One region of the Pseudomonas sp. GW822-FHT02D10 genome, then DNA from elsewhere that is predicted to be linked to it. Evidence: predicted binding sites of a transcription regulator. Region 1 holds the regulator's gene; each other region holds the start of a gene.
The links. Region 1 encodes sigma-54, which starts transcription at its own class of promoters, with help from an activator protein. Its sites were predicted from a motif close to ANTGGCATNNANNTTGCTNT; they were not measured.
Positions count from the first base shown of each region.

Region 1 (7,522 bases):
CGGTGGTCTGGCAGCGGACGTGCGACCGTTGGTGCGCTTCAACGTCAGCGTGATCGTCGAGCAGAACGGTCGCCGCGAACGCGGTGGTCATGGCGGCGGCGGGCGTACCGATTACCGCTATTTCCTCGCTGAAGACCGTGCCATGGGCTACGCCCGTGAGGCATTGCGTCAGGCACTGGTCAACCTGGAAGCCATTCCGGCGCCGGCCGGCACCTTGCCGGTGGTTCTGGGGTCGGGTTGGTCCGGCGTGTTGCTGCACGAAGCGGTCGGCCATGGTCTGGAAGGCGACTTCAACCGTAAAGGCAGTTCGGCCTACAGCGGCCGCATGGGTGAAATGGTTGCGTCCAAACTCTGCACTATCGTTGATGACGGCACACTGGCCGGTCGCCGTGGATCGCTGAGTATCGACGACGAAGGCACTCCGACCGAGTGCACCACGCTGATCGAAAACGGCGTGCTCAAGGGCTACATGCAGGACAAGCTCAACGCTCGCCTGATGGGCTTGGCGCGCACCGGCAACGGTCGCCGCGAGTCTTACGCGCACCTGCCGATGCCGCGCATGACCAACACTTACATGCTCGGTGGCGAAAGCGATCCGGCAGAAATCATCGCCTCGGTGAAGAAGGGCATCTACTGCGCCAATCTGGGCGGTGGTCAGGTCGACATCACCAGCGGCAAGTTCGTGTTCTCCACCAGCGAGGCGTACCTGATCGAGGACGGCAAGATTACCGCGCCGGTCAAAGGGGCAACGTTGATCGGTAATGGTCCGGAAGCCATGAGCCGGGTGTCGATGGTCGGTAACGACCTGGCGCTGGACAGCGGGGTAGGGACGTGTGGCAAGGATGGTCAGTCGGTGCCGGTGGGTGTCGGCCAGCCAACCTTGAAAATCGATGCGATCACTGTGGGGGGGACAGGATCCTGATGGATGGAGCTTCGGGTGAGTTGCGGGGCAACTCACCCGATTCGAGATTTAACGCAGACCGCGTTGAGTCTCGTCCAGCTCACGGATGTACTTGAAGATTTTACGGCTCGATGCCGGTGGCTTGTTGGTCGCCAGTTCGTGCTGGGCCTGACGGATCAGGGAGCGCAACTGTTGACGATCAGCCTCCGGGTAATCGACGACGAATTTCTCCAGGACGCCGTCGTCGCCAGCGATCAAGCGATCGCGCCAGCGTTCCAGGCCGTGGAAACGTTCGTTGTACTGCCGGGTGGAGGCATCGAGTTGATCGAGCAACGTCAGAATGGCGTCAGTGTCCTGATCGCGCATCAGTTTGCCGATGAACATGAGATGCCGTTTACGCGCAATGTTCGCGGTGTGCTTGGAAGCATCGGCCAGGGCCCGGCGCAAAGCGTCGGTCAACGGCAGTTTTGCCAGCAAGTCAGGCTTGAGTGTTGTAAGGCGCTCGCCGAGGTCAACCAGAGCATGCAGCTCGCGTTTGACCTGGGATTTGCTTTTTTCTCCCGTATCGAGGGAGTCGTCGTAAGAATCAACCATGGTGGCCGTCCGCAAAGAAACGCCGCCATGATAACCAGTCGGGGGCCGCTTGTCCGGCCCGGTCGCGCGATGACCTTAACCGAAAGCAGAATTTGAGTGGAGAACAGCATGAGTGCAGTTGAAAGCGTCGGCCCACAAGCGTTGCCGGCACTACAAGAGCAAGTCGAGCAGATCATCGCCGAAGCCAGGCGTCAGGGTGCGAGTGCCTGCGAAGTGGCCGTGTCTCTGGAGCAGGGCCTGTCGACCTCGGTGCGTCAGCGGGAAGTTGAAACCGTTGAGTTCAACCGTGATCAGGGCTTTGGCATCACCTTGTATGTCGGCCAGCGCAAAGGCTCGGCCAGCACCTCGGCCAGTGGCCCCGAGGCCATTCGCGAAACCGTCGCTGCCGCCCTGGCCATCGCCAAGCACACCTCCGAAGACGAACACTCGGGCCTGGCCGACGCCGCGCTGATGGCCAAGGACCTGCCGGACTTCGACCTGTTCCACGAATGGGACATCACCCCTGAGCAAGCGATCGAGCGAGCGCTGGCCTGTGAAGCGGCGGCGTTTGCCACCGATAGCCGGATCAAGAACGCCGATGGCACCACCTTGAGTACTCACCAGGGCTGCCGCGTGTACGGTAACAGCCATGGTTTTATCGGCGGTTATGCGTCGACGCGTCACAGCCTGAGCTGCGTGATGATTGCCGAAGCTGACGGCCAGATGCAGCGCGACTATTGGTACGACGTCAATCGCCAGGGCAACCTGCTGGCGGATCCGGTGAGCATTGGCCAACGTGCGGCGCAACGTGCGGCCAGCCGCTTGGGCGCACGTCCGGTGCCGACCTGCGAAGTGCCGGTACTGTTTTCCGCAGAATTGGCGGGCGGTCTGTTCGGCAGTTTCCTGGGGGCGATTTCGGGCGGCAACCTGTACCGCAAGTCGTCGTTCCTCGAAGGCGCGCTGGGCCAGAAACTTTTCCCTGAATGGCTGACGATCGATGAGCGTCCGCACCTGATGCGTGCGATGGGCAGTTCGGCGTTCGATGGCGATGGTCTGGCAACGTATGCCAAACCGTTCGTCGAGAAGGGGGAGTTGGTGTCTTACGTGCTGGGTACTTATTCCGGCCGCAAACTCGGTATGCCGAGCACCGCCAACTCCGGAGGGGTGCACAACCTGTTCGTCACACACGGCGATGAAGACCAGGCGGCGCTGCTGCGACGCATGGGACGTGGCTTGCTGGTGACCGAATTAATGGGGCAGGGCTTGAACATGGTCACCGGTGACTACTCTCGCGGTGCGGCGGGTTTCTGGGTCGAGAATGGTGAAATCCAGTTCGCGGTCCAGGAGGTGACTATCGCCGGCAACATGCGCGACATGTTCAAGCAGATCGTTGCGGTGGGTAATGACCTGGAACTGCGCAGCAACATTCGCACGGGTTCGGTGTTGATCGAACGGATGACAGTGGCGGGTAGCTAAACCCTTACCGTTAAGCAAAAAAGGCGCGCCACCCAATGGGGGGCGCGCCTTTTTTAATGGCCGCGTTCGGACGATCCTTTACTCGCCTTCGCCGAAATAGTTGTTGATCAGCGCTTTCAACGCATCCAGCGCCTCCTGAGCTTGATCACCTTCTGCGTTAAGGTGGATCGTCGTTCCCTTGCCGGCGGCCAGCATCATCATGGACATGATGCTCTTGCCATCGACCATTTTGTTCTGGTCGGGGGTGCGGCCCACTCTGATCTCACAGGGAAACTCCGCAGCTTTGCCTACGAATTTGGCGGAAGCGCGGGCATGCAGGCCCAGTTTGTTGATGATTTCAATTTCCAGAGCGGGCATCGCGGTGTGAATCCTTTAGCTAAGGTCGCGGTGGCGAACCTGGACGTTCTTCAGGGATTGTTGCAGGACCTGACCCAGACGTTCGGTCAGGTAGACGGAGCGGTGATGCCCGCCGGTGCAGCCAATGGCGATGGTGACGTAAGCGCGGTTGCTGGCGGCAAAGCGCGGCAGCCATTTGAGCAGGTAGGTGGAGATGTCCTGGAACATCTCTTCGACATCCGGCTGAGCAGCCAGATACTCGGCAACCGGCTGGTCCAGCCCGGATTGCGCGCGCAGTTCCGGCTTCCAGTATGGGTTCGGCAAGCAGCGCACATCGAACACCAGATCGGCATCGACCGGCATGCCCCGCTTGAAACCGAAGGACTCTACCAGAAACGCAGTGCCCGGCTCTGGCTGGTTCAGGAGGCGCAACTTGATGGTGTCGCGCAGCTGATACAGGTTCAGATGGGTGGTGTTGACCTTGAGGTCGGCCAGGTCAGCAATCGGCCCCAGCAGATTGGTTTCGTCATCGATGGCTTCGGCCAGCGAGCGGTTGGCGTTGCTCAGCGGGTGGCGGCGACGGGTTTCCGAGAAACGCTTGAGCAGGGTTTCTTCGTCGGCGTCCAGATACAGCACATCGCATTGAATGTGCCGGCTGCGGACTTCCTCCAGCAGCTCCGGGAAGCGTGACAGGTGGCTAGGCAGGTTGCGCGCATCGATGGAAACCGCGACCAGTGGTTGCGCCAACTCGGTGTGAATCAGTGCGCGCTCGGCCAATTCCGGCAACAGGCCGGCCGGCAGATTGTCGATGCAATAGTAGCCGTTGTCCTCCAGTACATCGAGGGCGGTGCTTTTACCTGAGCCAGAGCGGCCGCTGACGATGATCAAGCGCATGGTTAGTGACCGTTCTGCTCGTCGAGGACAACCTGATACAAGGCTTCATTACTTTTTGCGCTGCGCAGGCGATCGCGGACTTCTTTACGATCGAGCATGCTGGCGATCTGGCGGAGCAGTTCCAGGTGTGCATCGGTAGCGGCTTGCGGGACCAGCAAAACAAACAGCAGGTCGACCGGAGCACCGTCGATGGCGTCGAAATCTATTGGGGCGTCCAGGTGCATCAAGGCACTGATGGGCGACTCGCAACCTTTGAGGCGGCAGTGGGGGATGGCGATGCCGTTGCCAAAACCGGTCGAACCGAGTTTTTCACGGGCAATCAGGCTTTCGAAGACATCTTGCATCTCCAGATCCGGCACTTCGCGGGCGATCAGGTTGGCAATTTGTTCGAGAGCTTTCTTTTTACTGCCACCCGGCACGTTCACCAAAGAACGGCCGGGGGTCAGGATGTTTTCAAGTCGGATCATGGGTTGGGAGTATTAACGACCGGTTGCGCCTTGGAGCTGGCCCTGGGTCTTTTCCTTATGCTTTTTGAGTTGGCGATCCAGTTTGTCGGTCAGGGCGTCGATCGCGGCATACATGTCGTTATGCTCAGCGTTGGCGACCACTTCTCCACCGGGGATATGCAGTGTGGCTTCGATTTTCTGCAGCAGCTTCTCGACGGTCATCGTGACCTGCACATTGGTGATCTTGTCGAAATGCCTTTCTAATCGTTCGAGTTTTTCGCCGATGTAGATGCGCAGGGGTTCGGTCACTTCCAGTTGGTGTCCACTGATATTGACTTGCATACAGCTTCTCCTTCGTTGCCAGTGCATAAGGCGGCAGGCTGGTTTGCCTGCCACTAGAGCGTGTCCGAAAAACTTTCGAACACACCCTGGAACGCTATGGCGTAGCCCGTCACATCAACCGCTTGCGTTCGCTCGAAGGCGCGATCCCCAAGGATTCGCGGTACTTGGCGACGGTGCGGCGGGCCACCTGAATGCCTTGTGCCTCCAGTAAACCAGCGATCTTGCTGTCACTCAACGGCTTTTTCTGATTTTCCGCAGCAACCAGTTTTTTGATGATCGCGCGGATCGCTGTGGACGAGCATTCACCGCCTTCAGAGGTGCTGACGTGGCTGGAGAAAAAGTATTTCAGTTCATAGATACCGCGTGGGGTATGCATGAATTTTTGCGTGGTCACCCGTGAAATCGTCGACTCGTGCATGCCGACCGCTTCGGCGATGTCATGCAGGACCAACGGCTTCATGGCTTCATCGCCGTACTCGAGGAAGCCGCGCTGGTGCTCGACGATCTGGGTGGCGACTTTCATCAGGGTTTCGTTGCGGCTTTGCAGGCTCTTGATGAACCAGCGCGCTTCCTGCAACTGATTGCGCATGAAGGTGTTGTCGGCGCTGGTATCGGCGCGACGGACGAATCCGGCGTATTGCGGGTTGACGCGCAGACGCGGAACCGACTCCTGGTTCAGCTCCACCAGCCAGCGTTCGTTGTCTTTGCGCACTATGACGTCAGGCACCACGTATTCGGCTTCGCTGGACTCGATTTGCGAACCCGGACGCGGGTTGAGGCTCTGTACCAGTTCGATGACCTGGCGCAGTTCATCTTCCTTGAGCTTCATGCGGCGCATCAGCTGGCTGTAGTCGCGGCTGCCCAGCAGGTCGATGTAGTCGATGACGAGGCGCTTGGCCTCGGCTAACCAAGGGGTCTTGGCGGGCAGTTGGCGCAGTTGCAGCAACAGGCATTCGCCGAGGTTGCGTGCGCCGATGCCGGCAGGCTCGAATTGCTGGATGCGATGCAGGACGGCTTCGATCTCGTCCAGTTCGATGTCCAGTTCCGGATCGAAGGCTTCGAGGATTTCCTCAAGCGTTTCGTCCAGGTAGCCCTGATTGTTGATGCAGTCGATCAGGGTGACGGCGATCAGCCGATCGGTGTCGGACATCGGCGCCAGGTTCAATTGCCAGAGCAGATGGCTCTGCAGGCTCTCGCCGACGGAGGTGCGAGTGGTGAAGTCCCATTCGTCATCATCGTTGCTCGGCAGGCTGCTGGCGCTGGTCTGGTAAACGTCTTCCCAGGCGGTGTCGACCGGCAGCTCGTTAGGGATGCGCTCGTTCCAGTCGCCTTCCTCGAGGTTATCCACCGTGGGCGCGGTTTCCTGGTAGGAAGGTTCCTGGATATCGCTGTTGGGTTTCTGCTCGATGTTGTCCGCCATCGGGTCGGCGTTATCGAAGTCGTCGCCTTCTTCCTGGCGTTCGAGCATTGGATTGGACTCCAATGCCTCCTGGATTTCCTGTTGCAGGTCCAGGGTCGACAATTGGAGCAGGCGGATGGCCTGTTGCAGCTGCGGTGTCATCGTCAGCTGCTGGCCCATTCTCAAGACTAGCGATGGTTTCATGGCAGGGGCTTAACACCTTAATTCGCCGGCGCACATGCGCCATCCACTACAGGGCGCCGGAGCGCCAAACATAAGCAAATTATATGCCTGAAACTGAAGTGTTTGCCTAGAGCGCTGTAACAATAAAAGCATGCAAAGTTTTATTGAGGCAGTGCCCAGACGACAGGCCAGACACCTCAGTGCTTACAGGCGGAACTCATGGCCCAGATACACTTCCTTGACCAGATCGTTGGCCAGGATGGTTTCAGCGTCGCCTTCGGCGATCAACTGGCCATCGTTGACGATGTAAGCGGTTTCGCAGATGTCCAGGGTTTCGCGGACGTTGTGGTCCGTGATCAGCACGCCGATGCCCTTGGCCTTGAGGTGATGAATGATCTGCTTGATGTCGCCCACTGAAATCGGGTCCACGCCGGCGAACGGTTCGTCGAGCAGGATAAATTTCGGCGCTGTGGCCAGGGCGCGAGCGATTTCCACGCGGCGACGTTCGCCACCGGAAAGGCTCATGCCGAGGTTTTCGCGGATGTGGTTGATGTGGAATTCCTGCAGCAGGCTTTCCAGCTCCTTGCGACGACCGGCCTTGTCGAGTTCCTTGCGGGTCTCGAGGATGGCCATGATGTTGTCGGCGACCGAGAGTTTGCGGAAGATCGACGCTTCTTGCGGCAGATAGCCGATACCCGCTTGTGCACGACCGTGCATCGGCTGGTGGCTGACGTCCAGGTCGTCGATCAGTACGCGCCCCTGATCGGCCTGGACCAGGCCCACGATCATGTAGAAGCAGGTGGTCTTGCCGGCGCCGTTCGGGCCAAGCAGACCGACGATCTGGCCGCTGTCGATCGACAGGCTGACGTCACGCACGACCTGGCGGCTCTTGTAGCTCTTGGCCAGATGCTGAGCTTTCAGAGTTGCCATTACTGGGCCTTTTGCTCGTCAGTTTTCTTTTTCGGCTGGATA
Region 1 is NZ_JBXAOB010000004.1:174,953-182,474, forward strand. Features, by position in the region: gene tldD (metalloprotease TldD) at 1-922, shown strand, start outside; gene yjgA (ribosome biogenesis factor YjgA) at 971-1,495, opposite strand; gene pmbA (metalloprotease PmbA) at 1,604-2,950, shown strand; gene AC1RPZ_RS08695 (HPr family phosphocarrier protein) at 3,029-3,307, opposite strand; gene rapZ (RNase adapter RapZ) at 3,323-4,180, opposite strand; gene ptsN (PTS IIA-like nitrogen regulatory protein PtsN) at 4,183-4,647, opposite strand; gene hpf (ribosome hibernation-promoting factor, HPF/YfiA family) at 4,660-4,968, opposite strand; gene AC1RPZ_RS08715 (RNA polymerase factor sigma-54) at 5,078-6,571, opposite strand; gene lptB (LPS export ABC transporter ATP-binding protein) at 6,755-7,480, opposite strand; gene lptA (lipopolysaccharide transport periplasmic protein LptA) at 7,480-7,522, opposite strand, start outside.

Region 2 (7,522 bases), on a different contig from region 1:
TTGCGCCACCGCCCAGGTCTGCGGCGTGGCGTAGTAATCGAGGGCCAGAGCCTGCAAGGTCGCGCGGGCTGCGAGTCCGCCATCGGCGCATTGGCTGACGCCGTCGGCGATGGCGAACAGAAACCCCTTGCTCGCCGCCAGTTCAGCGGCGGGCGTGACCAGGCGCAGGGCGTCCTGATTCTCGTCTCGTGGGCCGATGGCGCTGGCCTCGGCGAAGCTCAATTGCAGGCTCATCGATGCATCATACCCGCGCTGCGGTCACGGCGGCCGAACCCCAAGTGGTTCTCCAGCGACGTTTGACCCCGTGCAAGCCAAACCAGGCCAGGACACCGAGGCAGGCGAACAACCACAAGGCCAGCTGATAGCTGCCGGTGCTCTGTTTGATCGCCCCCATGCCCGCCGCAAGGGCGAAACCGCCGATGCCGCCCGCCATGCCGATCAACCCGGTCATCACGCCGATTTCGCGCCGAAAGCGCTGCGGCACCAACTGGAACACCGCACCATTACCCGCGCCAAGACCGAGCATGGTGCAGACGAACAGCGCCAGCGCAGCGTAGGAACTGGGCAGGTTGAACCCCACGACAGCCATGCAGATCGCGGCCAGCGTGTACATCACCAGCAAGGTGCGAATACCACCGAAACGATCCGCCAGTGCACCACCGAGTGGCCGCATCAAACTGCCACCAAACACGCAGGCGGCGGTGTAGTAGCCGGCGGTGACCGGGCTCAGGCCGTATTGGTCGTTGAAGTAGCCGGGCAGGGCGCTGGCCAGGCCGATGAAGCCGCCGAAGGTCACGCTGTAGAAAAACATGAACCACCAACTGTCGCGGTCACCAAGGGCCTTGAAGTAGTCACTCATGGATTTGGCTTTCGGCCGCTCAGGTGCGTTTTTCGCCAGCCAGGCGAAGATGATCAGCGTCAGGATCAGCGGAATCAGCGCGAAGCCGAAGACGTTGCTCCAGCCAAATGAGGCAGCCAATATCGGGGCGATCAGCGCAGCGAACACCGTGCCCGAGTTGCCCGCGCCGGCGATGCCCATCGCCTTGCCTTGATGCTGTGGCGGATACCACTGCGAAGCCAGGGGCAGGGCAACCGCGAACGAGGCGCCGGCCATGCCGAGGAACAGCCCCAGCAGCAATGCTTGCTCGTAGCTGTGGATGCCGAGTTTCCAGGCGCCGAACAGGGCGCAGATCACGATCACCTGACCGATCAACCCAGCGGTTTTCGGTGACAGTCGATCCGCCAGCAAGCCCATCACGAAGCGCAAGAACGCCCCGGCCAGAATCGGCGTGGCCACCACCAGTCCGCGTTGCTGGGTGGTCAGGTGTAAGTCGGCGGCGATTTGCACCGCCAACGGGCCGAGCAGGTACCAGACCATGAAGCTCAGGTCGAAATACAGAAAGGCCGAGAAGAGTGTCGGGGTATGGCCGGATTTCCAGAAGCTTGAATTCATCGCGCACCTCAGCTGTGAAGAGTCTCGAAGGGAGTCATGAGCTTTGCGGTGGGGCGCCGCGACGGCCGCACCACCGGCCCCGGGCTGTGGGGCCAAAACGAAAAAACGCCGCAACCCGCTGCGCTTGCGCGAAAGGGGTGTGCGACGTCTTTGTCGTAGGTGGGGCAACCGCCGTTGGCTACCTGTGTGGTTTACCTAGCGAGATCTGTGCCAACAGGTGAAGCCGCGTCGCGGCCATTCGCGAGCAGGCTCGCTCCCACAGTTGATTTGTGTACGACGCAATTCCCCTGTGGGAGCGAGCCTGCTCGCGATTGGCGCCCTTACAGGCGCTGAAGGCTCAGCCCAGCAACTCACTCATGGCAATGATCTGCTCGGCGACCTGGATCAGCTTCTGTTGGCGGCTCATGGCCTGACGACGCATCAGGGTGTAGGCCTGTTCTTCATTGCAGTCCTTCATTTTCATCAGCAGCCCCTTGGCCAGCTCGATGCGCTTGCGCTCGGCCAGTTGCTGATCGCGGGCCTGGAGCTGGGCGCGCAGGGCCTGGTCGCTTTCAAAACGCGCCATGGCCACATCGAGGATCGGTTGCAGGCGTGCGGCATGAATGCCTTCGACGATGTAGGCGCTGACGCCGGACTTGATCGCCTGACGCATCACGTCCGGGTCGTGCTCGTCGGTGAACATCACGATCGGCCGAGGCTGGTCGCGGCTGACCAGCACCACTTGCTCCAGCACATCACGGCTCGGTGACTCGGTATCGATCAGGATCACGTCCGGACGCACCGTTTCGACGCGCGCAGGCAAGTCGATGGTCAGGCCGGACTCGTCGATCACCTCAAAACCGGCTTCGGTCAGCGCAGCCTTGAGCCGCCCTACCTTTTTCGCGGTGTCGTTGATCAGCAGGATACGCAACATGTTTGCAGGCTCCTGTCAGCGGCGGGCGAGAAGGGTGGGGGCGTCGGCCATGGCGTGCAGCTTGAAACTGCGGGCATACGCCGCCGGGTCCGAACCATCCCATATTTTACCGTCGATCAACTGGCTACTGCGCATTTCCTGACCCTGGGCCGCGACACCCAGCGCGCTGGCGGCGTCGCGGTAGACGCCGAGTTGCTGGACTTGACGCGCCACTTGCAGATAGTCCGGGTCTTCGCGCAATAAGCCCCAACGCCGGAATTGGGTCATGAACCACATGCCGTCGGACAGGTACGGCACGTTGACGTCGCCACCGCCGTGAAAGCGCAGCGCGTGAGGGTCTTGCCAGCGATTGCCAAGGCCGTCGGCATAGTCGCCCAGCAAGCGCGGTTCGATACAGTCGAGCGGCGCGTCGAGGTATTCGGGGGCGCTCAACAGCTGTGCGGTGCTGCGGCGATTTTCGGTGTTTTGTTCGATGAACCGGCTGGCTTCCAGAATCGCCATGACCAGCGCCCGAGCGGTATTCGGGTATTGCTCGACGAAGGCGCGGGTGCAACCGAGGACTTTTTCCGGGTGGTCGGGCCAGATGGCCTGGGTCGTCGCCATCGTGAAACCGAGGTTCTGCTTCACTGCACTGGCGCTCCACGGTTCGCCGACGCAGAAACCGTCGATCCGTCCGGCCTGCAAGTGCGCAACCATTTGCGGTGGCGGCACCACGACACTGTCGACATCCTGCAACGGATGGATGCCCTGGCTCGCCAGCCAATAATACAACCACATGGCGTGGGTGCCGGTGGGGAAGGTCTGGGCGAAGGTGAGTTTTGGGCGACTTTGGTGCACGTGACGGTCCAGCGCTTCAGGACTGGTCACGCCCAGCCCTTGCAGGCCGTGAGAGAGGTTGATGCTCTGGCCGTTCTGGTTCAGCCCCATGAGCACGGCCATGTCCGTTGCCGCGACGCCGCCGATGCCCAAGTGCACCGCATAGATCAAGCCGTAGAGGCTGTGGGCGGCATCCAGTTCACCGCTGACCAGTTTGTCTCGCAGGTTGGCCCAGGACGATTGGCGTTTGAGGTTCAGGGTCAACCCATAGGGTTGGGCGAAGCCTTGGGTCGCGGCAACCACCACTGACGCGCAGTCGCTCAGGGCCATGAAGCCCAGGTTGATCGCGGTTTTTTCCGGGGCATCGCTGCCGTTGACCCAGGCCAGCGGTCCCGCTTGAGGTTCAGTCATCAAATAAGCACCTTGCATGAAAAAGCGCCGTACCCGGGCCCGTGTGCAAACCAGGCCAGGTGACGACGCCGTTGTCCTTTCTAATCGCAACCTGGCACTCATCCCGCCATTGGCATGGGTGCTGATAAGCAAGTTGGTGCAAGGCATATGCCACTCATGGCTGATTTCGTCGTGCGTCTCGCTTGCGACCCCGATGCACGGCTATAATCGCCGCCTTATTTCGCCGTCAACCGAGTCAATCCCGCCCATGTATACCCTGGCCCGCCAACTGCTGTTCAAACTCTCCCCGGAAACCTCCCACGATCTGTCCCTGGACCTGATCGGCGCAGGTGGGCGTTTGGGTCTCAATGGCTTGTTGTGCAAGGCGCCAGCGCAGATGCCAGTGAATGTCATGGGGCTGGACTTTCCGAACCCGGTGGGTCTGGCGGCCGGTCTGGACAAGAATGGTGCGGCCATCGACGGGTTTGCTCAATTGGGTTTCGGCTTCGTTGAAATCGGCACCATTACCCCGCGTCCGCAGCCGGGCAATCCAAAACCACGGATTTTCCGCCTGCCCCAGGCCGAGGCGATCATCAACCGCATGGGGTTCAACAACCTCGGCGTCGATCATCTGCTGGCGCGTGTGGCGGCTGCCAAATACAAGGGCGTGCTGGGGATCAACATCGGCAAGAACTTCGATACGCCGGTTGAGCGTGCTGTCGACGACTACCTGATCTGCCTGGACAAGGTCTACGCCCACGCCAGTTACGTGACGGTCAACGTCAGCTCGCCGAACACCCCGGGCCTGCGCAGCCTGCAGTTTGGTGACTCGCTCAAGCAATTGCTCGCAGACCTGGCTAAGCGCCGGGAAGAACTGGCTCAGCACCACGGCAAGCGTGTACCGCTGGCGATCAAGATCGCTCCGGACATGACCGACGAAGAAACCGTTCAGGTGGCGCAAGCGCTGATCGACACCGGAATGGACGCGGTGATCGCGACCAATACCACCCTGAGCCGGGTCGGCGTCGAAGGCATGGAGCACGGTGACGAGGCGGGCGGTTTGTCCGGTGCACCGGTACGCGACAAGAGCACTCACACGGTCAAGGTGCTGGCGGCTGAGCTGGCCGGGCGTTTGCCGATCATCGCGGTTGGCGGTATTACCGAAGGCAAGCACGCCGCTGAGAAAATCGCTGCGGGCGCCAGTCTGGTGCAGTTGTATTCGGGCTTCATTTACAAAGGTCCGGCGCTGATTCGCGAATCGGTGGATGCTATCGCCGCGCTGAGATAACCATAGATGTAGGAGCTGCCGCAGGCTGCGATCTTTTGATCTTGTTTTTTGCGTCAGCAGAAAAAAGTCGTAAAGCAAAATCAAAAGATCGCAGCCTTCGGCAGCTCCTACGCGAGGTATCGCGGGATTTGTGTTGCAACAGGCATAAAAAAGGGCTCCTCGAGGGAGCCCCTGGGCCGAAGCCCGCCGTCCGGAGAGGACGTGCGTGGTTAAGTCGTTACGTAATCAGATTGTCGTGTCGGAGTGTGTGCCCTGTTTAGCCGACGGCGTGAAGTTCGTTGAGTCTATGGATTCCCGCAGTGCCGGTCATACCGTCCCAGTTGTCGCCGCGTCCTTCTCGCCAGCCGTTGATCCAGGCTTGACGTACCGACGGTAGAGTAAATGGGCAAAGCTCACGGGATTTTCCACCAACGCCATATTGATATCCGCGCAAAAATGCTCTTTCCAACGGATCACGCTTAAGTCTTCTCATAGGGTGTTTCCCTCACTTGTTGACTGTATTTATCGCGTCGACCTCTATCGAGGTCAGGCAGAAAAATTTCTGCCGTTGGTGGCTCGCTGCCGGCGTCACGAGCCAAGGTGTTGACGTCGTTGCGGCGTCAACCTGTATTGAGTTCTAACCAATGCGTCACATCGAGGGAATGATCGTTTTGTCATAAGGACGTAACGATAAAGATGCTAAGGCCATAAGTAACACGATGTAATTCCCATGTTCATTGGTCAAAGCCCGCTATGATCAGCCTTTCACAAGATGACGAGGCTAATGCTTTGGTGAGAATGTCCACCCGTTGCGCTCGGGTATTATTCGACGAAGGGTCGAGTTATGACATTTTGTTGCAAAGAATTTTTTATCTGCCCGGGCATCTAAGCTCATTCAACCGGTTGGTTGGCTGTGCGGTCAGGGTGGGACGGCACACTTTCGTGCCTCGCGAGCGCTCTTCAAGAAAAGCGCTTGATTGAAAACCGAGCGGTCAATGCGTTGCCCGTTCACTTATTGCTAAAGGCCCTGGAACTCCCATGTCGGATCGTTACGAACTCTTCCTCACTTGCCCAAAAGGCCTCGAAGGTCTGCTTATCGAGGAAGCCGTCGGGCTTGGCCTTGAGGACGCGCGCGAGCACACTTCTGCCGTGCGCGGCATGGCCGACATGGAAACGGCTTATCGCCTGTGCCTGTGGTCGCGTCTGGCTAACCGGGTGCTGCTGGTGCTCAAGCGTTTCCCGATGAAGGATGCCGAAGACCTGTACCACGGCGTGCTGGATATCGAGTGGCAAGACCACATGCTCAATGACGGCACCCTGGCCGTTGAGTTCAGCGGTCACGGCTCGGGCATCGACAACACCCACTTCGGCGCCCTGAAAGTGAAGGACGCCATCGTCGACAAACTGCGCACCCCGTCGGGCGAGCGTCCGTCTATCGACAAACTCAACCCGGACCTGCGCATTCACCTGCGTCTGGACCGTGGCGAAGCGATCCTGTCCCTCGACCTGTCTGGCCACAGCCTGCACCAGCGCGGTTACCGTTTGCAGCAAGGTGCAGCGCCGCTGAAGGAAAACCTCGCGGCGGCGATTCTGATTCGTTCCGGCTGGCCGCGCATTGCCGCTGAAGGCGGCGCCCTGGCTGACCCGATGTGCGGTGTCGGTACGTTCCTCGTCGAAGCCGCGATGATCGCCGCCGACATGGCGCCGAACCTGCGTCGCGAGCAGTGGGGTTTCACCGCCTGGCTCGGTCACGTGCCGGCGCTGTGGAAAAAACTACACGAAGAAGCCACTGCCCGCGCCGCTGCCGGTCTGGCCAAACCACCGCTGTGGATTCGCGGTTACGAAGCCGACCCGCGCCTGATTCAACCGGGCCGCAACAACGTCGAACGCGCCGGTCTGAGTGAGTGGATCAAGATCTACCAGGGCGAAGTCGCGACCTTCGAGCCGCGTCCAGACCAGAACCAGAAAGGCCTGGTGATCTGCAACCCTCCGTACGGCGAGCGTCTGGGCGATGAGGCGAGTTTGCTCTACCTCTACCAGAACCTCGGCGAGCGTCTGCGTCAGACCTGCCTGAACTGGGAAGCGGCGGTGTTCACCGGCGCGCCGGATCTGGGCAAGCGCATGGGGATTCGCAGCCACAAACAGTATTCGTTCTGGAACGGCGCCTTGCCGTGCAAATTGCTGCTGATCAAAGTGCTGCCGGATCAGTTCGTCACCGGTGAGCGTCGTACCCCGGAACAGCGTCAGGCCGAGCGTGAACAGGCGGCCTACGATCAGTCGCCGGCCGAGCCGCAAGAGCGTCAGTACAACAAGAACGGTAACCCGATCAAGCCGGCACCGGCGCCGGCTCCCGTCGTTGAACAGGCACGCCTGAGCGAAGGCGGGCAGATGTTTGCCAACCGCCTGCAAAAGAACCTCAAGGCCTTGGGCAAATGGGTCAAGCGCGAAGGTGTCGACTGCTACCGCGTTTACGATGCCGACATGCCGGAATACTCCATGGCCATCGACCTGTATCACGACTGGGTCCATGTCCAGGAATACGCGGCACCGAAGTCGATCGATCCGGAAAAAGCCTCGGCGCGTATGTTCGATGCGCTGGCGGCCATTCCGCAGGCCTTGAACATCGACAAGAACCGCGTGGTCGTCAAACGTCGCGAGCGTCAGAGCGGCACCAAGCAGTACG
Region 2 is NZ_JBXAOB010000010.1:150,482-158,003, forward strand. Features, by position in the region: gene AC1RPZ_RS17785 (bifunctional protein-serine/threonine kinase/phosphatase) at 1-234, opposite strand, end outside; gene AC1RPZ_RS17790 (nitrate/nitrite transporter) at 242-1,453, opposite strand; gene AC1RPZ_RS17795 (ANTAR domain-containing response regulator) at 1,791-2,366, opposite strand; gene AC1RPZ_RS17800 (CmpA/NrtA family ABC transporter substrate-binding protein) at 2,382-3,593, opposite strand; gene AC1RPZ_RS17805 (quinone-dependent dihydroorotate dehydrogenase) at 3,841-4,860, shown strand; gene rmf (ribosome modulation factor) at 5,117-5,332, opposite strand; gene rlmKL (bifunctional 23S rRNA (guanine(2069)-N(7))-methyltransferase RlmK/23S rRNA (guanine(2445)-N(2))-methyltransferase RlmL) at 5,878-7,522, shown strand, end outside.
Region 2: the regulator sigma-54 is predicted to act here: its motif matches at 3,729-3,748, upstream of AC1RPZ_RS17800 (CmpA/NrtA family ABC transporter substrate-binding protein).

Region 3 (7,522 bases), on a different contig from region 1:
GCAACTTCCTCGCTGCCCATTTGCGCTACCGTAACCCGAATCTTTCGCCCGCCGATCAGGACCGTTACTACTCCGAGATCGCCTTGGTCGCCGAACGACTGGGCGCCCGCGACGTGCCGCGCTCACGGCGGGAAATAGCCGAGTACCTTGAGCGAATTCGCCCACAACTGCTTTGCGATGAACGCAGCCGCGAAGTGCTGCGATTGCTCCTTGCCGCACCGTCACCCAGCCGTCTGGCCAAACCCTTCGGCGGGCTGATGATGCAAGCGGGCATCGACCTGCTGCCCGACTGGGCCAGTGACATGCTCGGTGTCCGCCAGAATCCGCTACAACGCAAACTGATTCGCGCCAGCGTCAATCGCAGTGCACCGATGCTGCGCTGGGCGGTGCGCAATGGTTCGGTGCAGCGGGCCAAGCGGCGGATGGGCCTGCCAAGCTGACAAAAAGCTAAAAAGCTTCGTCGGAACGCCGCCCGGAGCAAGCCCGCTCCCACACTGGATTTGTGTCGTTTATCAATTCAGTGTGGGAGCGGGCTTGCTCGCGAAGGCAGCACCTCGGTCCCGCGCCAAGCTGTTAAACTCTCGCGCCAAATTCCCCAGCAAGGCGCTTTGCATGTCTTCCTTGAATCAGGCGCTGTGCGCCGCCCTCGATCATCGCCAAGACTTGCTCGCCGAGCTGCACTCGCAAGGCACCGACTGCTATCGGCTATTCCATGGCAGCCAGGAAGGTGCCGGCGGCCTGACCATCGACCGTTACGGCCCGCAACTGCTGGTCCAAAGCTTTCACCAGTCGCTGGAACGCGATGACTTGCTCGCGTTGCACGCAACCATCAATCAGCGCCTCAATCTCGACACCCTGCTGGTCTACAACGATCGCTCGCGAGGCAATTCGCGGATCGACCGCGAAGACACGGTTTATCGCGCCGAAGAGGCCGCGCTGGCCGACCTGGTATGCCACGAATGGGGCCTGAACTACCGCGTCCGTGGTCGCCACGCCGGGCAGGACCCGTTGCTGTTTCTCGACCTGCGCAATGCCCGCGGCTGGGTCAAGGACCACAGTGCCGACAAAAGTGTGCTGAACCTGTTCGCTTACACCTGCGGCGTCGGCCTTAGCGCGGCGGCCGGTGGTGCCCGTGAGGTGTGCAATCTGGATTTCGCCGAGGGCAACCTGGCCGTCGGCCGTGAGAACGGCCTGCTCAACCCACAGTTGCCGACCATGCAGTTCGTACAGTCCGATTACTTCCCGGCCATCCGCCAACTCGCTGGCCTGCCGATCAGTCAGCGCCGTGGGCAGAAGCTGCCCAGTTACCCGCGCCTGGAACAGCGTCAATATGACCTGGTCCTGCTCGATCCGCCGGCCTGGGCGAAGAGTGCATTCGGCACCGTCGATCTGCTGCGCGACTATCAAAGCCTGCTCAAACCGGCACTGTTGGCCACCGCCGATGATGGCGTGCTGATCTGCTGCAATAACCTGGCAAAAGTCAGCATGGACGACTGGCGTGAGCAGGTGCTGCGCTGTGCAGAAAAGGCCGGACGTCCGGTGCGTGACTGGAAAGTGCTGACACCCGGCAGCGACTTTCCGTCGATGGATCAGCAACCACCACTGAAAACCCTGATCCTGCAACTCTGACTTCTCGCGAAAAACCAGATATTTCCTGTTCAAGGTGATTGCTTCGCAACCTTAACCGCGTGCCATACTCCAACGCACTCCTGATTCTGATAGATGAAGTCGCACATGCCCAAAGGATTGATTCGCGCCATCGGCGCCTTGTTGATTGCTGTCGCCCTTTACAGCTTGTTAGGGTTTCTGATTTTGCCAGGCATCGCCTTGCGGGTCGCCAATCAACAATTGGCCAACTACGCGACGGTGCCGGCGCACGTTCAACGGATCGAACTCAATCCCTTCAGCCTTGAACTGACGGTGTGGGGTCTGAATATCGGCGAGCCGGGCAAGGAACAGATCGCCTTCGAGCGCCTGTACGCCAACCTGCAAATCGACAGCCTGTGGACCCGCGCACTGCACCTGACCGACATAGAGCTGGACAAGCCGAAAACCGAGATACTGTTCAACAAGGACGGCAGCCTGAACCTCACGCAGCTGTTCAAGTTGCCGGCCAGTGAACCAACGCCCGCCGAGCCGAATGCCAAACCTTTTCCGCTGCGCATCGACCGCATCAATCTGGCCGGTGGTTATGTGCACTTCCAGGATCTGCGCCCGAGCGAGCCGATCGAGTTCCTGTACGACAAGCTCGACTTCGAACTGAAAAACCTCAGTACCCTGCCCGACGACAACGCCGCCATGACCCTGGTCGCTGCTGGCCCGGCCGGAGGTCAGATCGACTGGACCGGCCACATCAGCCTGGTGCCCATCACTTCCGAAGGCACGCTGAAAGTGACCGACGGCAAGATGAAGTCCTGGTGGCCTTACGTGCGTGATGCGTTGCCGCTGGTTCTTGAAGACGGCACCCTGAACCTGAGCACCGATTACACGTTCAACCTGGACAAGGGAACCGAACTGCTGCTGAACAACACTTCGGTGAGCATCGCACCGTTCGCCATCAAGGCCCCGGATGGCCGGCCACTGGCGCGCCTTGAGCGCCTGGACGTCAGCGAGACCAGCATCGATCTGGCCAAGCAACAAGTGATCGTCGGCAAGATCCGCAGCCAGAAACTCGAAACCTGGGTCGCCCGCGAAGCCGATGGTCAACTCGACTGGCAGAAACTCTTCGCCAGCCAACCGGCCAAACCCGCCACACAACCCGAGTCAACCAAAGCCCCGGCTGCCGCAGATTCGCCTAAACCAACACCCGACCCCGCTGCGCCGAGCAAACCCTGGCAAGTGCTGCTCAAGGATGTAGAGCTGCGCAACTATCAAGTGCACCTGGCCGACCGTCAGGCCCAACCGGCGGTGGCACTGGAGCTCGGCCCGCTGAACGTCGACGTGAAGAACTTCGATAGCCTCAATGGCTCGCCGTTCTCCCTCAAGCTCGATACCGGCCTGGGCAAGCAGGGCAAGGTTCTCGCAGACGGCGAGGTCAACCTCGCGCCGATCAGCGCCAAACTCAAGGTCCAGACCAAGGACATCGACCTGCGTGTCGCCCAGTCCTACATCAACCCGTTCATTCGTCTGGAACTGCGTTCCGGGATGCTCGGCAGCGACCTGGCGGTTGACCTGAAAAGCACTGACCCACTGGCATTCAGCGTCACCGGCAGGGCCCAGGTCGATCAACTGCACACCCTCGACACCCTGAAAACCCGCGACTTCCTCAAGTGGCAGCAAGTGGTGGTCGAAGGCCTGAACTACCAACATGGCGACAGCCTGTCGATCGACAAGATCAACCTGTTTCAGCCATATGTGCGCTTCATGATCAACGATGACCGCACCACCAACATCAATGACCTGCTGATCCCGCAATCGGCCGACAGCGGCAGCAAAACCGCCGCCGCAAAACCTGCCGCGAGCAAGGACAAGCCACTGGGCATCCACATCGGTGGTATTGCCATCAACGACGGCTCGGCGAACTTCGCCGACTTCAGCCTGACACCGAACTTCGCCACTGCCGTTCAACAACTCAACGGCCAGATCGGCACCATCGACAGCCGCCAGGTCAAACCCGCCGCCGTCGACATCAAGGGCAAGGTCGATCGCTACGCCCCGGTGACCATCAAGGGCAGCGTCACCCCGTTCGACCCGATGGCCTCGCTGGATATCGCCACCAGTTTCAAACGGGTCGAACTGACCACCCTGACCCCCTACTCCGGCAAGTTTGCCGGTTACCGGATCCGCAAGGGCCGACTCGATCTCGACCTGCACTACCAGATCACCAAGGGACAACTGAAAGCCGAAAACAAAATGGTCGTGGAACAGCTGCAACTGGGTGAGAAAGTCGACAGCCCGGACGCCGTGAGCTTGCCGCTGAAGCTGGCCATCGCGTTGCTCAAGGACAGCGATGGCAAGATCTCCATTGATCTGCCGATAACAGGCGATTTGAACAACCCGCAATTCAGCATAATGCCGATCATCTGGCAGACCCTGCGCAACCTGATCGTGCGCGCCGCCGAGGCCCCCTTCAAGTTCATTGGTGGGCTGGCCGGCGGTGGCGGGGCCGAGGACCTGGGCAGCGTGTCGTTCGCCCCCGGTTCAAGCGAGCTGAGCAAGAACGCCGAGTCGGCGCTCGATACCCTGGCCAAAGCGCTCAAGGAACGTCCAACCCTGCGCCTGGAAATCGAAGGCACCGCCGCCGAAAAGAGCGATGGCCCCTTGATTGCCGAACAGCGACTGGAACGTGAATACCAGTACAACTACTACAAAATGCTCCAGCGTCGCGGCGACAAAGTCCCGGCGCAAGCCTCGTTGCTGGAAGTCCCGGACAGCGAAAAAGGCCCGTTGCTCGAAGCCATTTACCGCACACGCCTGAAAACCCAGCCTCCGGCCGAATGGGCGCAACTGGGTAAAGCAGAGCGCACCGCCAAACTGCGCGAAGGTGTGATCAAGTTCTGGGCTTCAGACAACGTGCTGCTGCGCCAACTGGGTCAGGACCGCGCCAGCAGCATCAAGGACTACATGGTCGATAAAACCCAGTTGGCCGATGACCGGGTGTACTTCATCGACGCTAACCTGGGTGAGGCCGAAAGCGATGGCCGGGTTGTCACGCCAATGCATCTGGACGCGGAGTAAGCATGAATAACCGATTGCTGATCGGCCTGACACTCGCGTTGGCCGCCAGCCAGGCGTCGGCGGCCGATACCTTGCGCTGCGGCAGTCAGTTGATCAGCGTCGGCGATCGTGCAGGTGAAGTGCTGCAAAAGTGCGGCGAACCGGTGGCGCGTGATGCGCTGGGCTACAAACGCAGCGCCAATCGCCGGGAAGAAGTCCCGGTTGAAGAATGGACCTACGGCCCGAACAGCGGCATGTACCAATACCTGCGCTTTGAAGGCAACCGTCTGGTACAGATCACCAGCAAACGCGGCAACTAAAGTTACGACAATTTAATGTGGGAGCGGGCTTGCTCGCGAAGAGGCCATAACATTCAGCATCAATATTGAATGTCAGTCCGCCTTCGCGAGCAAGCCCGCTCCCACAGTCGTTCTACTGTGTTCGTTAGATTCCCTTCTGCCGTTTCAAGCGAGAAGCCTTGAGTCTTAATGGGTCATCAGACCGTCAGCCGATACGGCGGTGACACCTTTGATTTTCTTGGTGATGTCGACGGCCGTTTGTTTCTGGGCTGCGGTCAAGGCTACAGTCGACGACAACGAGACGACGCCTTTGTTGGTTTCGACTTTAATGTCAGTCCCAGGAATACCTTTCTCGGTGACCAGATCGCTTTTCACTTTAGTGGTGATCCAGGTATCGGAAGTCGCCTCCGCAGCCTTGGTCATTTCACCAGCAGCGACCACCATCGGCGACTGAGTGGTTTGAGTGGTCTGCGCAAATGCAGCGTTGGCCATAGTCAGGGTCAGAGCGGTAGCAGTTGCGGCAGCGATAGCGAACTTTTTCATACGAGTAACTCCTGTTCTTCCAGAAAGCCTGCCGTATGCCTTCTCAGCAGGGTTAACAGAGATAGTGCGAAGGCTGTGCCAACTGCCGGAAACCCAATAACCCAATACAAATCAACATGTTATAAAAAAACAAATCCCCGAAATCATGCAAAATGCATGACCCGGGCGTTGTTGACATGCAAGTTGCGGTTTTTATCGAAGATTCAGAGCCAGAGTTGCCGGGATGTTCTCGAATCACTGTCAGACCACCGAACAGTGAACAAAAAATGCCCCGCGTCCGCAGAGGCGAGGCATTGATGCGTCGATGCAAGATCAGACGCCCGTGCAACCCTTGGGCGCGTAGTCCTGCAATACCGTGGTCCCGCAGCTCCAGCCGGTCGTTGCCGACCGTGTGAGTGTGATGGTTTTGCCGAGCACCGGTCCTGGCGCATTGACAATCGTGCAAACAATAGTGCCTACACCGGTGGCGGCAGTACCCGATGCCGTGATCGTGCAGTTACCGGTAGTTGCCGTGCCGTTGATCGCCGCCAGCGTCGGGTCAGTGCCCTGATTGATGATGTCTTCAAAAGGCACCTTCAGCGCCGAAATTTCCGCCACCCCCGCCGTCACCTTGGCCCGCGCCTGATATTTGGAATACATCGGCAACGCGAACGTCGCCAGAATGCCAATGATCGCCACCACGATCAGCAGCTCGATGAGGGTAAAACCTTTTTGATTATTCATAGAACAGGCTCCATGCATGAGGCGAAATCTCATGTCCTGAACAAGCCAAAGCACAGCACATGCCAAGCCCTGCGCCCCCTGCTGGCGGGGCATCAGATCGGCAATAGTCCCGCGTACGCCCCGAGGAACCGCACTATCTGACACTTTTTGTCACCTCAAGAGCGCTGGTGGGGTTCCATCCGTTGACTAGGCTATAAGTCTTGAACGGTCTGCGTCTGGTATTTGAATGAATGACATCGCCCTCAGCGGTCTGGCCAAGCAATTGGTGCTGGCCGAACTGCTCACTGACCAAAGCGCGCAACAGGCGTATCAGCAAGCCCAACGCAATCGCATTTCCCTGGTCAGCTATCTGGTACAAAACAAACTGGTGAACAGCCGTCAGGTTGCGGAAATCGCCTCTGAGCATTTCGGCGTGGCATTCCTGGACCTCAACTGCCTCGACAAAGACTCCCAGCCCAAAGACCTGGTCAGCGAAAAGCTGATTCGCCAGCACCACGCCCTGCCGCTCTGGCGGCGCGGCAACAAGCTGTTCGTGGGCATTTCCGACCCGAGCAATCAGCAGGCGATCAACGACATCCAGTTCAGCACCGGGCTGACCACCGAAGCGATTCTGGTCGAAGACGACAAGCTCAGCGACGCCATCGACAAGTTCTTCGACAGTCGCAGTTCGGGAATGGAGGAGATGGCCGACGTCGACCTCGACGGTCTGGACATCGAAACCATCGACGACCAGCACCAGGACGTCATCACCGCCCAGGACTCCGACGATGCCCCGGTGGTGCGCTTCGTCCACAAGATGCTGCTGGACGCGATCAAGGGCGGCTCCTCGGACCTGCATTTCGAGCCTTACGAAAAAATCTACCGGGTGCGGGTACGGACCGACGGCATGTTGCGTGAAGTCGCCAAACCGCCGATTCAACTGGCCAACCGCATCGCCGCGCGCCTCAAGGTCATGGCCAGCCTGGACATCTCGGAGCGGCGCAAACCCCAGGACGGGCGGCTCAAGATGCACCTGTCGAAAAACAAATCCATCGATTTTCGGGTCAACACCCTGCCAACGTTGTGGGGCGAAAAAGTCGTGATCCGGATTCTCGACCCCTCCAGCGCGCAGATGGGCATCGACGCCCTGGGTTACGAGCCTGATCAGAAAGACCTGTACATGGCGGCACTCAAGCAACCTCAAGGGCTGATTCTGGTCACCGGGCCGACGGGTTCAGGGAAAACCGTGTCGCTGTACACCGGGCTGAATATCCTCAATACCGTCGATATCAATATCTCCACCGCCGAAGACCCGGTAGAGA
Region 3 is NZ_JBXAOB010000013.1:110,791-118,312, reverse strand. Features, by position in the region: gene AC1RPZ_RS20285 (oxygenase MpaB family protein) at 1-440, shown strand, start outside; gene AC1RPZ_RS20280 (class I SAM-dependent rRNA methyltransferase) at 613-1,629, shown strand; gene AC1RPZ_RS20275 (DUF748 domain-containing protein) at 1,735-4,677, shown strand; gene AC1RPZ_RS20270 (DUF2845 domain-containing protein) at 4,680-4,976, shown strand; gene AC1RPZ_RS20265 (BON domain-containing protein) at 5,142-5,498, opposite strand; gene AC1RPZ_RS20260 (pilin) at 5,811-6,221, opposite strand; gene pilB (type IV-A pilus assembly ATPase PilB) at 6,448-7,522, shown strand, end outside.
Region 3: the regulator sigma-54 is predicted to act here: its motif matches at 6,269-6,288, upstream of AC1RPZ_RS20260 (pilin).